2 regions of the Trichocoleus sp. FACHB-46 genome follow, and region 2 is predicted to be linked to the other one. Evidence: riboswitches for the same ligand, from Rfam matches in the RefSeq annotation. Region 2 holds a riboswitch; the other holds the start of a gene.

The links. Region 2 has a riboswitch for cobalamin ahead of H6F72_RS11325 (CbtB-domain containing protein). Riboswitches for the same ligand answer to the same signal wherever they lie in the genome.
Positions count from the first base shown of each region.
Region 1: it holds a riboswitch for cobalamin, as region 2 does, so the genes downstream of both, H6F72_RS09815 (sirohydrochlorin chelatase) here and H6F72_RS11325 (CbtB-domain containing protein) in region 2, are expected to answer to the same signal.

Region 1 is NZ_JACJOD010000013.1:466,641-474,242, forward strand. Features, by position in the region: gene H6F72_RS09790 (pitrilysin family protein) at 1-185, shown strand, start outside; gene H6F72_RS09795 (M16 family metallopeptidase) at 302-1,621, shown strand; gene sipA (regulatory protein SipA) at 1,685-1,984, opposite strand; gene H6F72_RS09805 (hypothetical protein) at 2,023-2,637, opposite strand; gene H6F72_RS09810 (glycoside hydrolase family 10 protein) at 2,638-3,921, opposite strand; gene H6F72_RS09815 (sirohydrochlorin chelatase) at 3,983-5,044, opposite strand; cobalamin riboswitch at 5,078-5,241, opposite strand; gene H6F72_RS09820 (hypothetical protein) at 5,295-5,519, opposite strand; gene H6F72_RS09825 (peptidylprolyl isomerase) at 5,540-5,965, opposite strand; gene H6F72_RS09830 (TspO/MBR family protein) at 6,112-6,585, opposite strand; gene H6F72_RS09835 (tryptophan-rich sensory protein) at 6,714-7,190, opposite strand; gene H6F72_RS09840 (cysteine synthase A) at 7,414-7,602, opposite strand, start outside.
Region 2 is NZ_JACJOD010000014.1:215,390-222,991, reverse strand. Features, by position in the region: gene rplU (50S ribosomal protein L21) at 22-366, opposite strand; gene H6F72_RS11330 (hypothetical protein) at 503-1,696, opposite strand; gene H6F72_RS11325 (CbtB-domain containing protein) at 1,755-1,952, opposite strand; cobalamin riboswitch at 1,973-2,133, opposite strand; gene H6F72_RS11320 (ABC transporter ATP-binding protein) at 2,194-3,942, opposite strand; gene H6F72_RS11315 (YdcF family protein) at 4,018-5,061, opposite strand; gene H6F72_RS11310 (sugar transferase) at 5,389-6,066, opposite strand; gene H6F72_RS11305 (hypothetical protein) at 6,817-7,113, shown strand; gene H6F72_RS11300 (HetZ-related protein 2) at 7,409-7,602, shown strand, end outside.

The DNA.
Region 1 (7,602 bases), on a different contig from region 2:
CTACCGAAACGCCAGGGCAATTAGCAGGGCTTTACGGCTACTACAACACGATCGCTAAAGCTCAAGTTGCGGTCACCTATCCTCAAAGGATTCAAGCTTTTCAGCCAGAAGAGTTGCAACATCTTGCCAGCCAATATCTCTCTCCTTATCACTATGCAGCCACTATCTTGCGACCGCTAGACTAGCAGAAGCAAATCCGTAACGTTTTGTTGAGATACTAGATGGGGCGATTTACGCGGTTTAGCCAGAATCAAAACAGCCAAAACTTAGTCAAACCAGCATAGTAAGGATCAGTTTGCTCGTGGATCAAAGTGTGACCCCTTTCCTGCAAAACCGCCAAGTTCATCGCACAGTGCTAGAGAATGGCATGGTTGTCCTCGCTGTAGAGAACCCTGCCGCCGACATTATTGCTGCTCGGATCTTCATTCGAGCCGGGAGTATTTGGGAGCGTCCTGAGCAAGCTGGGTTATCTCACTTGGTCGCTTCCGTCCTGACGAAAGGCACCGATCAGCTATCTTCTTTAGAAATTGCCGAGCGCGTCGAGTCGGTGGGTGCGGGCCTCAGCACGGATGCAGCCACTGACTACTTCTTGATGAGCTTGAAGACCGTTTCCAGTGACTTCGTGGAAATATTGGAGTTAGCAGGGCAACTGTTGCGATCGCCCACCTTCCCGGAATCTGAAGTAGAGCTAGAGCGTCGCCTCACCTTGCAAAGCATTCGCTCTCAGCAAGAACAGCCTTTTGCCGTGGCAATGGAGCAACTGCGGCAAGCGATGTATCAAGACCACCCCTATGCCTTGTCCGCCATCGGCACCGCAGCGAGCGTCGCGCAACTTAGCCGCAGCGACTTGCAGCAATATCACCAAACTTATTTTCGTCCTGACAATATCGTGATTAGCTTGGTGGGACGCATCACTCCAGAAGCCGCGATCGCTCAGATTCAGGAAGTCTTTGGAGATTGGCAAGCGCCAGACAGTTCTATTCCTGCCCTGACGCTACCTGTGGTGCCCGTAGAGCCGCAGCAGGTGGTTACGGCCCAAGAAACCCAGCAATCGATTATTATGCTGGGCTACCTCGCTCCCGCCGCCAAAAGCCAAGCCAGTACAGAAGAAGCTGCCCTCGACTACATTGCCTTGAAGCTGCTCAACACTTATTTGGGTAACGGTCTCTCCAGTCGCCTGTTTGTGGAGCTGCGAGAAAAACGCGGTTTAGCCTATGAAGTGTCTGCTTTCTACCCCACCCGCTTAGGTCAGTCCCAGTTTGTCACTTACATGGGCACCGCTCCCGACAATACGGCTACTGCCCTAGAGGGATTGCAGTACGAAGTTCAGCGCCTCTGCGGCGCTCCGCTGAGTGAAGCAGAATTGCAAACTGCTAAAAATAAATTGTTGGGGCAATACGCCCTCGGTAAGCAAACCAATTCCCAAATCGCCCAAGTTTTGGGTTGGTACGAAACCTTAGGGCTGGGTGTAGAGTTTGATGCTCAGTTCCAGAAAGCGATCGCCACAGTCACACCAGAAGCCGCGCAACAAGCCGCCTACCGTCATTTCACTCAGCCTTACGTTTCTTTAGTGGGGCCAGCCGCGTCAGTCAATGCGATCGCGGTTCCGGTGACACTTTAAAACCTAACCCCCAGCCCTTTCCCTAGAGGGAAGGGGAGCTAGATTCAAAGCGCTCCTGTTGATTTATTCAATAGTGGGAGGCAGGGTTTCTGTGTGCGATGATTCAATCACTTCGGCTTCTAGTGCTTCAGCGTTGTTAGCAGTTGCATCAGCAGATTCAAGGTACTGGCTATCGAGCAGAAACTTGCCGCCGCTAAAGTGGATGCTCCAGTAGCCGCCGGGGCGACGAGCCAAAATCGTGCCTTCTTCCCCTAACTGAATTACATTGGGGGGTCGCAACATCGGCATGGGGTCGGCTGTCTTGACATAGGGTGGCATCGTCACGACCCGAACGCGATCGCCAACAGCAAATTCTTTAGACATAACTTATTCTAGTCCTGGTGATTCCCCAATGGGTTAGGTTACTTGATTGCCGCATCTCGGAGCAACTGAGCCAAGCCCACTCCAGTCATCAGCGCCATCAGTAGCCAAACTAAGGCTAACCCAATCACCTCCCCTAGAAACAAACCTGTGATCGTGTGCAGCCAGCCACCGATCACCCAACCGCTGCCAAGCGCGATCGCCCAAGCTAAGACACTGACGCATATCCAGACTTTTGCATCCGCAAAACATTGCCGCAACACCAGCCATTGGCCCACTCCGAGTATGGCTCCCATCTTCATGCCATCTACCAGCCCGTAGAACAATCGCAACAAATCTGAGTGGGTTTGCGGCACGACCCAGCCCAAAGCCCCTAATTTGCTAGCTCCTAAAACAGTCCAGCAGAGGGTACTAGACAAGATCCACCAGCCTGCTTGAGGACACCAGCGTCGCAACACTAGCCACTGCGCTAAACCAATTACAGTACCGCCGATCGCGCCTTCCAAGCCTTGCAAAGCGGCTCTTTCGCCCACTTCTAACCAATAAAGGCTAATCAAAAATCCTAAAATATTGCCTCCTATCCATTGCAGGCAAAAGCGGTAGGCCAACCTTTGTCCAGGCTGGGCTAAAAATAGAGCGGGAGTTGAATGACCCATCTAGCGATTTGTCCTGGGGGGTTGAGCGGGCGCAACAAACAAAGTTTTGAATCCTTGCCGCCGCATCTGAGGCGATTCAGGCGCAATATAGCTCCACAAGCTCTCCCAGTAAAAAAAGGAGACACCATCAAACCCTTGCTCACGCGCAGCCTGGACTTGTTCCTGAATCTGCTGCATGTTGACGGGCTGCCCCCAAGAGCCTGTGTGAATGCCGATCGCCACTGGAATCCGTTGACGCGCGAACTGCACTGCAGGTTGCTTTAGTTCCGCTACAAAAGTAGACAACCTTTGGCGATAGACCTGTAAAACCAGTTCTTCAATCCAGCCCTGCCGCACCCAGGTTTGCCAATCTTGCAGGTAGGTTCTGTAGGAAAACCCTTGAGAGTTGGGGGATAGCGTGATTAAGCAATAGGGCCGCACCACTTTCACGGCGCGAAAAATTTGCTCCATCAAAGCGGTAATTTTATTCGCTCGCCAGCGCATCCATTCTGGGTCTAGCGGGTCATCAGGAGGCGGTTTACTCCCATGTTCTTGCTGGTAAAGCTTGACCGTAAAATCGTCGTAACCAAAATCTACTGGCAACCCAAAGTGGTCATCCAATTGAATCCCAGCGACATCGTAGCGAGTCACGACTTCTACAATCAGATCTACCATCAGGGTTTGCACCTCTGGGTGCAGAGGGTTCAGCCAAACTCGACTGATGCCAAACGGCTGCCGCAGTTTCTGCTGAGCGAATTCTAACCAGGATGGCGATCGCGACTTTGTAGCATTGGGTAAAGCTAATTGCTCCCAATCTGAGCGAATGGCTGTAGTGCCATCTTGACGGCTGGTGAGCCAATCGGGGTGCTGCTGGACTAATGCCGAGCCAGCGGGAGCCATAAAGCCGTACTCAAACCAAGGAATGATCCTGAGTCCCTGTTGATGGCCCTGCTGAACCATCTCCGCTAAAACGTCTTTGCCTAAACGCAGACTCGTTAGCATGGGGTCTTGCGATCGCCCAATGCTCCGCTTGAGCACAAAGCTGGGATAGAGTGTATGCCCCCGGTTCCACACGACAGGGTAAACCGTATTGAAGTGGAGCTGAGATAGCTGCTTGAAGGCTTGCTTGACTCCCCCAGGCCGAAACAGGACCGCACTTGCTACATTGGTCAGCCAGACTCCGCGTAGCTCGGTTAATGCTGGGGCCGCTGGTAGCTTAGGCCGCTGTGCTGGCACAACCAAAAGCACAACCACCAACATCAAAGAGAGTAAGCAGACTAGTCCAGTCTGAAACTTCTTGTCCATCCCCTTGCATTAACCAACCTTCTAGAGTCTAGCTGGCGATCGCTTTAGTGGCTCTAGGTCTTTAGGGAACTTGCCAAATTCTCTCGTGATATTGAGCGGGTTCGGCGTAGGGGTCAACGGTAGGATGATCGTGACCATGCCCGTGGCCGTGCTCATGTCCGTGAGCCTGCTCATGATTATGACCGTGATCGTGACCATGCCCATGATCATGCCCGTGGCCATGACTGCCACCATTAGCAACAGCCGCTAAGCGAAACTTACACATCTCGCAGTTCATCTGCACTTGGCCCAGTTGGGTTTCAATTTCTCGCTCCCGCAAAATGGAGAAGAGTTGCGGATGCAAGCCCATTTCTGGCAAGCAGGTCATGGAGATGTCGGGGTGCAGGTCTTGTTGCTGCGTGGTGATGTCAAAGATTTTCTTCATCAGCAACCCAGTAAACAAGAAGTAAGGCAGGACGATAATCCGCTTTGGTTCATACAGGCGGGCGCGACGGAAGCCTTCTTCTAAGCGGGGATGGGTGATGCCAATAAAGCAGGTTTCGACGGTGCTATAGCCGCTGCCTTCCCAGAGAATCCGAGCCATTTTGTAAACATCACCGTTGGCATCTGGGTCGCTGGCTCCACGCCCCACAAACAGCAGGACGGTATCTTTGCGCTCGATGCCTTGGGGGTTCCATTGAGGTTGGTCGAGTTCGGCTAGGCGCGATCGCCACAACTCCAAAATGCCAGGAGTGATGCCAAAGTGCCGCCCGTAGTGAAACTTGACCTGGGGATGCCGCTGCCGAGCGCGATCGAGTTCGTTGGTGACATCAAATTTGTTATGTCGTGCGGCAAAGAGCAAAATTGGCAAAACGGAAAATTCGGTGTAGCCCTGTTCGACGCACTGATCAACGCCTTCTTGAATGGAGGGAGCGGTGAGTTCGAGGAAGCAAGGAACTGCGGGGCGGGAGGTATCTAGAGCTTGGTACGCTGCGGCAAATTCGAGAAAGCTCCGCCGTCCATCTTCATCCCGACTGCCATGCCCAATCAGCAGTAAAGGTCGCTGCATGGGCAGAGGCGGTAGTTGTGCCGCTGGAGCAGCAGCATCGATTGTATTCAACAGGGTTGAATTGGTAGTTAACATGAGTCAAATCCTCTTTCCCGTGCGACGCAGGAAGTGAGTGAAGTGGTAACAGATAGGCGTTCTGGCTGAGGAGAGCTGACACTCTACTAAATCCGAATTTTCAGCTCCATTGACAGCTGCGGCACAGCACCGGACTCGCACCGGATTTTCCCTATCTGGCTACTGTTCACGTGTGCTTCGTTATCTTATCCCATCTGTTCTTGGGACTGTATGCGGGGGAGGGGGTTGAGGGCGATCGCTCGATGATCTTTTAGTTGGGTGTGCAAGCACATTTACTAGAACCAAACCCTTGGGGGCGCTTGCCCCCAAACCCCCGCTGAAGGACGGCTGCGTCCTCCAGACCTCCTCCAGAAGTTGGTTTTAGGGTACGGTTTTGACTATTGGAATGGCAATTAGATAGGGGGCTTAGGTATTCGCGAATTGCTTGGAACTTGGGCGATCGCTCCTTGGATAAGCCATGAGGCGATCGCGACACTACTTCTACCTAAGATTTACCTAGGATTCGATCTTGACGGAGAAGATTTTGTCGTCTTTCCGAATTGCATTCACGACATCTATATCTTCCGTTTTGCCAAACACGGTGTGCTTGCCGTCAAGGTGGGGCTGAGGTGAGTGGCAAATAAAGAATTGGCTGCCGCCTGTATCTTTACCAGCGTGAGCCATCGACAGGCTACCCGCCAAGTGCTTGTTGGGGTTGCCAGCCGTTTCGCATTTAATTTTGTAGCCCGGACCTCCAGTGCCTGTGCCTTGAGGACAGCCACCCTGAATCATAAAGTCAGAAATCACGCGGTGAAAGGTCAGACCGTCGTAAAACCCTTTATTCGCAAGATCGGTAAAGTTCTGCACCGTGTTAGGCGCATCCTGGTCAAATAGCTCCAGGTTAATCGTGCCTTTGGCGGTTTCCATTATGGCGCGAGTCATGGTCTCTCCTTATTAAGCCGAGATGGCTGATTGCGTCTACCAGCCAATTCATCTCATCCAGCTTAGAACAAAAGTCGCGATCGCTACATTTCGACCCAACCGCAATGGCTCAAACTGCCCTTTGACTGGCTTATCTAAGCACAAGTTTAAGCAGATTCTGGATTCAGCTTTGCCAACTCCCAAGTCGCATAGGTACCAATCGGGCTCCAGATTAAATAGGGAATGAGGAGGGCAGCGGCAGTAGCCGAAACGGGTGCAACCACCGCTGCCAGAATCCAACCTAGAACTGCTCCAGTACCGCCAATGAACGTACCAATGGTGAGGTTACGCAGCCACAACGTCAGAGGCTGGTAGACAATTGTCACAATTTCTAATAGCAGATAGAAACCCATGAGAAACCAGGTTTTTGAGCTGCCAGGGTCTCGTTCCCAAATGTTGTAGGCAGACCATGCGCCACAGACAAAAACCACCGCCCAAATCACTGGAATGGCAGGTTCAAAAGTGAGCCAGCTTGGACGACGTAAGCGCCGAAACCATTTCACATCACGGGGCCGAATCACACTACCACCGATCGCCACTAAAAAGGTTACGGCTGCAATTACCATCCAAGACTTGATCATGCTTTTTGCTTCCTCTGGGCCACACACTTCACTTAGCTCAAATCAGATCTGACGGTTCTGAGCAAAGAGTAAGTTATGAAGCGATTGTGTCAGGGCATTAGGTCAACCGTAATCGACCAGCGGAAAGATTAGTGTGCTGCCTCAGGGTTGAGCCGCATCATTTCCAATGTGGCATAGGTGCCAATCGGACTCCAAATTAAGTACGGCAAGAGCAAAAGCACTGCCAAACCCGAAATTGACAAGATGGAGCTAGCGAGGAAAACTCCTAAAACCACACCAATACCGCCTAACACCACCCCGACTTTAATATTTCGCAGCCTGAGAGTAAGCGGAATGTAAGCAACAGTAATTACTTCTAGTAGTAGGTACAGCGCCATTAGGAGCCACATTTGCAAGCTACCTGGATTCTTTTCCCATACCAAATAGGCAGAAGCAGCCCCACAACTAAACACAAAAGTCCAAATCACCGGAATTAGAGGCTCAAAGAAGAGCCACAAAGGACGCTGTAGCTCTACTGCCCAGACAGTATCGCGGGGTCTGATCCAAGCTGCCCCTAAAGCCACCAAAAAGGTGATGCCACCAATAATCATCCAAGATTCCACCATGTCTTTGCCTCCTATCCTGACCCGCTCCACTGACTTAATCCGTCAGCTTATGTTTATGGTCGCAAGTCCAAGCGGAAGCTTACTCAGTCGTGGGTGGGAACCTGATGGCACATGCCACCCACAAATATCCCTGGCGAATATACCCCTAGCCAATATGGCTGTTGCCATAGCTTGAGAGCGGGTGGCGCATCGAAGTGCTAGAAGGAAGCTGGCGGGAGATAGTTTAGGCAGTGGCGATCGCTTCTGGAGATAATCCTTTTTGAGCGAGCCAATCCAGATTGAACAACCGTGATTGATACCGGGAGCCGCTATCACACAAAATAGTCACAATGGTATGTCCGGGCCCCATTTGTTTTGCCAGTGCCACTGACGCAGCGACGTTAATCCCACTGGAGCCGCCCAAAAATAAGCC
Region 2 (7,602 bases):
ACAACGCTGCCTGACTTGATCTTAGCCTTCGCCCGCACCCAACTCGGTGCCATTCAGGTTGATGGAGTTGATCATCAAGCGGGTTAATTCTTGACGGTGACCCTGCTTCTTACGGGTTTTTTTCTTAGGCTGCATCTTGTACACGATGATTTTACGGCCTCGCAGTTGGCGCAGGATGGTACCTTGAACTGCTGCCCCTGCTACTAAAGGCTGACCAACAGAAATTTCACCGTCGTTTTGCACAAATAGCACTTTGTCAATGGTGACAGCGGCATCGACATCACCCGCAATCCGCTCTACATCATAAAAGCGACCGGGTTCTACCCGCAGTTGCTTACCACCCGTCTCAATAATTGCGTAAGCCATGAAATTCTCCTAACAGTTGCCGTACAGGTAGCTGGCTAATGCTCTTTATGAAATGCTTTGCACAATCAGCATGCCAGCTTTTTGTGATGCCTTCACCTGGTCCGAGCAGGAATAGACAGACAATTTGCCATTATGTCTAATTTAACGCCTTGCTGTCAAGGAGCGATCGTGGTTGTCGCCGTTGTTGTATCCATAAGCCCAGTCCTAAGCCGACCAGCAAAATGCTGATAAAGTAGCCAAGGGAAAGGAGGCGCGATCGCAACGGTGGCTCTACGCCCTCAACTTCAATCTCTTGAGCCACTTTGAAGGATGAAAACTGACGAGCCGCACCGGGTTTGGGTGTGACTTCAACTTCCACTTGATGGGGTGCGCCATCAAAAAACTGTTGTTGCCAAGCAAATTCACCTTGGTTATTGGGTGTTGCTTGGTGAGTAAATGCAACCCAGCCTGCTTCTAAAGATTTGGCTTTGATGTCAAACACCACATCAGTTGCTGGTTGACCCGTTTTCACATCGATCGCCTGTACAGCCAACTCAGCAGGTTCGCCTACCATGGCATGGTGATGCCCTAACAGCTTCACCTCCAAGCCTTGCGTGTTCGCACTAGACGGCAAAGCGGCGATCGCCTTATCTCTATGCTCATGTTCGTGAGAGTGCTCATGGGAGTGAGACAGTTCAGCACTAATATTGACGACTAGCAGAGCAGCGATCGCGACCACAATGGCTCCGCTCAGCAACAGCCGAACTCGCTGAGGGGCAATTTCTCCAGGTTGCAACTCTTGCTTGCCACCAATCACCCAACCGCCGCCGAAACCTACTGCCACCAAAATCACGGCTAGGATGGCGAAGTTGCGATATTTAATTGAATTTTCGGCGACGGACAAAGTTAAGGTTTGCTGGAAAGGTGCAAAGGCATTAGCAACGGTTGGTATAACTTCGACTTGGAGTTGGTAGTCACCGCGAATCGGGAGCATTTGCTGAAATTGCAGTTGACCGTTAGCGGCGATCGCCGCCAAATCCAGTAGCTTGGTGCCCTCAACGATGGGAAAGTCGGTGGGCAACCAAGGATTCGTAGGCGGGGTTAGCAGTTTGACATGAATGTTGGCATTTTGCAGTGGCTTCCCGGTTGCATCCAGCGCTTGTAGCGTCATTTGCACTGGATTTTGGGGCTGCGCGGCATCGGCCTCAAAGGGTAGTAACTGAGTGGTAGATGGTTCAGTTGCCAGCTTCACCGATGGCTGTAGGAGTTGCGATCGCCCAACCGCACCATAGCCTAAAGCTCCTAGCAGCCCTAATAAGCTGAGGAGCGAAACAAGTTTAATTTTTGCCATTATGACTTAGAACCTTTGAGGATGCTGAGAGATAAGAATTCTGACGAAGCGCGAAATTCTAGTGGCAGCTAACACTCAAGGTATGGTGGCGTAGCGAGTGCATTTGGTTGTGGGCGGCAGGATAGCTTGAGAAGTAAACCGTCCAGAGCGTCAACGCACACAAGGAAGTAAATAAGGTGGCTTGCACAGGCACCGAAAGTGTCCAACGGACGGCCTGTTGCTGAAGTGAGCCAGAAGTTAGGGATGCAGTTCTCATGGTGTACCTCGCACTTTAGAGCTATAGAACTTCCCACCGGCGGGCATCCTGGCTAGGAAATTTTTACTTAGCTGAGCAAAAAATTCCTTCACAGTTGCGGGACAGCGTCGGATTTGCACCGAACTTTCCCCGTTACCTCTAGTGACTGTTCCTCACTAGAACCGCATGAGTAGGGCAATCATATCACTGTTTATTGACATAAACGTTTTTGCCACAAAACTGCGACCCCAGATTTTGGTTCCTAGCGTAGCATTTCTTCTAAGGCATGCTGGCTCCATAGAGTTTGGTATAGTCCAGGCTGCTTGAGCAGTTGATCATGGGTGCCCATTTGGACAATGTGACCGTGATCCATGACAAAAATGCGATCGGCGGTAGCGGCGGCGGCCAGTTGGTGAGAGATAAACAGCACCGTTTTACGTTGTGTACCTTCCGACAAATTTTTCAGAATTTGGGTGGCGGTTTGGTTATCTACGCTAGAGAGGGCATCATCCAAAATCAAAATGGGCGCATCAACCAATAAAGCTCTGCCTAGGGCGCTGCGTTGGCGTTGCCCACCAGACAACGTAATCCCTCGTTCACCTACCACTGTTTCGTACTGGTGCGGGAAATTGAGAATTTCTTGGTGAATTTGAGCTTGTTTGGACGCGTACTCTACCTCTGGCTGTTCTGCTAGAGGGTCGCCATAGCGGATATTGTTCTTGACTGTGGTGCTGAAGAGGAAGCTGTCTTGGGGCACATACGCGATCGCAGATCGCAAATCCTGCAAGCGCAACTGAGTAATGTCGTAGTCATCGACAAACAGTTGCTCTGACACAATATCCAGCAGTCGGGGGATCGCATTTGCCAAGGTGGACTTACCTGACCCAATTGGCCCTACGATCGCGACGGTTTCTCCCGGTTCGATTGTGAAGCTGACATTTTGCAGCGCTGGTATGACGGCGCCAGGATAGGTAAAGCTGAGATCACGGGCGCTGAGGCGACCTTTGACCTCTGCTAGAGTTAACGGCACCACATCGGGCTCGTTTTTGATCTTCGGTTCCACCGTCAAAATTGACTCGACGCGATCGATACTGACTTCACCCCGTTGATAGGCTGTAATCGTGAAGCCGAGCAGTGCCGTGGGGAAGATCAGGCGTTCGACATATAGGAGCAAGGCGATAAAGTCACCGACACTCAGCGCTCCCGTGGCGATCGCTCTGGCCCCCTGCCACAACAGCACCAAAATGCTGAGGCTGGCGATGCCGATCAACAAAGGAAATAAGGTATTGCGGGTTCTAGCTAGCTTCAGATTGGCTTTGAGCAGTTGCTGATTCAGTTGTCGGAAGGCTCGCCGCTCATTTTCCTCTTGAGCGTAGATCTTGATCAAGGCGATGCCGCTCATGTCCTCTTGAATCAGATCGCTCATTTTAGACAGTTCTTCTTGCACCTCTAGCTGCTCATTGCGGAGGCGATCGCTAAACAAACGCACCAACATCAACATGAATGGGTAAGGTGCGATCGCCAGTAAGCTCAGCTTCCAGTCAATCGTCAGCATGACGGGCAAGGTCAAAGTATAGGCAAAGACGGTATTTGCCAAACTGAGCACAGCAAACCCCACCAACCGCCGAATATTGTCTACATCACTTGTCGCGCGGCTAATGAGATCCCCAGCAGTGTTGAGTGAGAAGTAAAACGGCTCTAGGGTTAGCAAGTGATTGAAGATCTTCTGCTTCAAGTCAAATTCGACCTGCCTCCCGGTGCCAAAGAGCAAAATCCGAGAGGCCATGCGAATTCCCCACATGACCGACGCTAGGGCCAAAATCAGCCCTACATAGTACAAAACTTGGTCGAAGCTGAAGGTGACTTGAAGGTCGTCAACAGCGTCGCGGATGACCAGCGGGATATAGACCCCAACTAAATTGACGATCAGCAGCGATAAAACACCTAAAACAGTAGTTTTCCAGTGGGGTTGTAAGTAAGCCGCAAGTTTCCGTAGCTGAGAGCGAGCCATGAGCAAAAATCCAGCAACCTTTTGATCATCCTAAACGAATTACCTCAGCAGCAGGCAACTCCCCTGCGAGCCAAGCTAAATGCCCAAAGGTGCGAGCCAGCCGCGTAAGAAGTAGTACACCGAGAGCAAATATTCCTCAATCACGCGAGTCGTGACTACCAGAGTGTCAGCGCTGGGGACAAAGTCGGCAATCCGTAATCTGCGCTTGAGACTGCCACCCGACTCAAAGGTATAAAAATTCGTGGGTCGAGGAATAACTCGAATGCCTACCCTGGCAAAGGTTAAAGCGGCTCGCCTAGTATTCGTGGCAGAAGAAACTAAGATCACGCGATCGCCCAACCGCCGCTCCATCAAAATTCGTCCTACGGCGACAGCGCTAGTACGCACATCCACGCCAGTCGGTTCCACCACAATGTCGTCTCTAGCCACTCCCATATTGATCAGTAAGGTTTCAATGTCCCTCGCTTCCACGATTTCCTCAGGCTTGCCTTGCAAATCGCCCCTAGGGCCTGCACTGACGATCACCAAAGGCCTATTCCCTAGCCGTAGTTGGTCTTGATACAGTTGGGCAGCGTAAATAATGCGATCGCCCGTATCCGTCAGCTGAATCTGCCGCCGATAGGGTAGATTCGCCTGCGTGGTTCCCCATCCCAACACCACGATCGCTGCTGCTGTTTGTCCTTCTGGAGGGGTCAGCGTCGTCGGGCACTGGAGGTCACAAAGTTCCCGCCGTTGCTGATCGAACTGAATGGCGGCCTGCTCGGTTTTTTGGGCCAGTGCATAGGCCACAAAAGGAGTACTGGAAATTAGCAAAATTAACAGGGCAGCGATCACCAAAGTACCCCCCGGCTTTTTCAGCCCGCCTTTATCCATCTTGGCGGCAGCAGCAGCTAGCAGCAACAACGATAAGCCAAGCGGCTTGAAGGGCAGCGATAACACGCTCCAAACTGTGGAGACGACTCGGCTGGTTGGCGTTAGGAAGGCCAGAATGATGAATAACACCATCACAAAGGCACCGAGCCAAGTGTAGTACTCCTTCGGAATCAGCTTCTGTAGGACGTACCAGATAATTATGCCGACTAGCAGCCACAGCAGAACTAAGGTTAATAGTTCAAACATTGCGGCACTTCCTCACATCACCAACTAGGGAGTTTTGCTTTACTGGCGGTACTAATGACATCGCTCGGTATGTCAGTTCTTGTCTGAGCCCATTGATTTGCATTTGTGAATGTTCAAGCAACTCTCCCGTAGTTGCGCTAACGCTAGCATGAAGTGAGGACAACAAAGCATCATCAATCTGTTTTCCAGCCCGCTATTTGTGACTCTGAGGCTCCATTGCCCCGCTACAAAAAACCACCCTGCCGTTTTAAGGACAGAGTGGTGGAACTAGAGCATGCTGTCTTTTTTCAGCCTTGAAAGTGAGGCGATCGCGGCTGAGTTCGTGGGTTAGTAGGCCCCAGTTTTGGCAAAAATCACAAATACGGTTTTGAAGATGATTGTCAAATCGTACAGAGGGGTCCAATGGGTTTGGTAGCGCAAATCTAGCTCAACAATCTTCTCGAAGTCCTTGACTGAAGAACGACCATTCACTTGCCATTCTCCCGTAATACCGGGCTTGACACACAAGCGCTGCCAATGGTGCTCATCATAGTGAACGACTTCGTCACCAGTTGGGGGGCGAGTGCCGACCAAACTCATTTCCCCGCTCAGCACATTCCAGAATTGGGGAAATTCATCAAGGCTAGTGCGTCTCAAAAAACGACCGACTTGAGTGACGCGAGGATCTTCGCGGTTCTTGAAGATTAAGCCTTGGGCTTCGTTGGGAATCAGCGCCTTAAGAGCTTCAGCATTTTCCACCATAGAGCGGAATTTGCGGATCTCAAAAGGTCGACCATGTAGGCCGTAACGCTTTTGCTTATAGAAAATTGGGCCAGGGCTATCTAGCTTGATCGCGATCGCCACAGGGACGAACACGAGCGCCAGAATCAATAGGCCGATTACACTGCCGAAAATGTCAAGCAACCGTTTCGCTACAGAGCAGGTTGATGGATGAGGAACCTGAAAGACAGATTCCGGTACAGTGAAGGGGCTAGATATCGGAGACAATACAGAATGCGTCGTCATGACAAGCCTGTCACTATAGGACCGTAGAAGCACGTACGCACCACTAATATATAGACGGGACTCGATTAACAGTGATAGCCCTCTCCACAAGGCTTGTCCAAATCTTCATTGCCTGGTTCATAACCCTGCGGTTTTATAAAGATTCGATGAAGCTGCTTTGGAATTTCAGCCTAACGCGTGTAAGCAGCATTGCTGATAGTTGAAACCCTAAGTTAGCTGCTTGACCAGCCTGTCTTGATCTTCTAGATTTTGAATCCCTCAATTTGGTGGCCTCAAACAGCCGAAGCTCGGCGATCTCTACCCAAAAGATTTACCTAACACAAGACTTAAATTCGACTCGTTTGAGCTTACCCCTTCCTTCTGAGTCAGCCATCATGGACCTGCGTAAAACTTTTATCGAGCCAAATACCTTCAGGTCACTATGCTGAGCTAATGCAATTTGTGTTGGCTATCAAGTGAGGGCCGCTCAGGGATTAAATTGAGTAGATTTGCAAACCTGGCGGGTTAATCCGGAGAAGATGCTACAACAGATGATTATTCATGTCTTAGCTGAGTCAAATCATCGGTACTAGCTTGATACCTTTGTACGCTGGAATATGGCTGTACAGCCCGAAAAGCTAGCTTCAGAGAGCAGTGATGCCTTGACAACTAACAGCTAAGAGTTTACGACTTTAGGGTGCAAACGCTAACTCAGGCCTAGGAAACTAGGTTTTGGCTCAAACTGCAATCTGATGATAAGGACTCTGAGGCGTGGAAGTAAGAGTAAGCCGCTTAGAATCGATTATTCAGCAAATTGGTGAAGCTGTACTAGTGACCACCGAGACCATTGACCGCTTGGCGGAGCGTGTAGATGCTTTAGCAGTTCAGGTACAACAACAATCTCAACAGGTGCAGCAACAGGGATACCAAATCTTTGCTTTGAGCGATGCTGTGCAGACGTTGGCTGAAACTCAAAACCATTCCCTGGAGCGATTGAATCACCTTACTGAGGCATTGGAACGTTTGGTTATTTCGATTGATGACAGCAGCGATAATAGTGACTATTAGGCTACTATCAGCCGCTCTCGGAGCTACTGCCTGCGGCTAGTCATCCTCATTTGGGATTGCTATAGTCATCCAAAGCAATCACGAAACCTGGTTGTCTGGTACGGAGTCTGGTACAGGTTTCGAGGTGTAAACCAACACTAATGGCAGACATAAAGTTAACGATGCCCCGACACTTGAGCTTAAGTAACGTAAATTTACGTATTAGTAAGCGATATTTTTACCCATGTGGGTGAGGGCCAAGCGGAAGGGTTGGCCACAAACTCTATAGGTAGGGACTAAAAGGATCGCAACTCCAATGAGACTGGCAGACAAACTGGCAAATGACTGGCGATCGCAACTTGAAACAGACTGCTCAGAGCAATCTGTGGCGCATCGGGAAAGTATTATCCGTTGGCTGATGGGAGAGGATTTAGCGCGTTTTGACACGTTAACTTCTGACCAACTCGCGATTGTTCAGCAAGCAATGGATTATCGCTATCGCATTTTGCA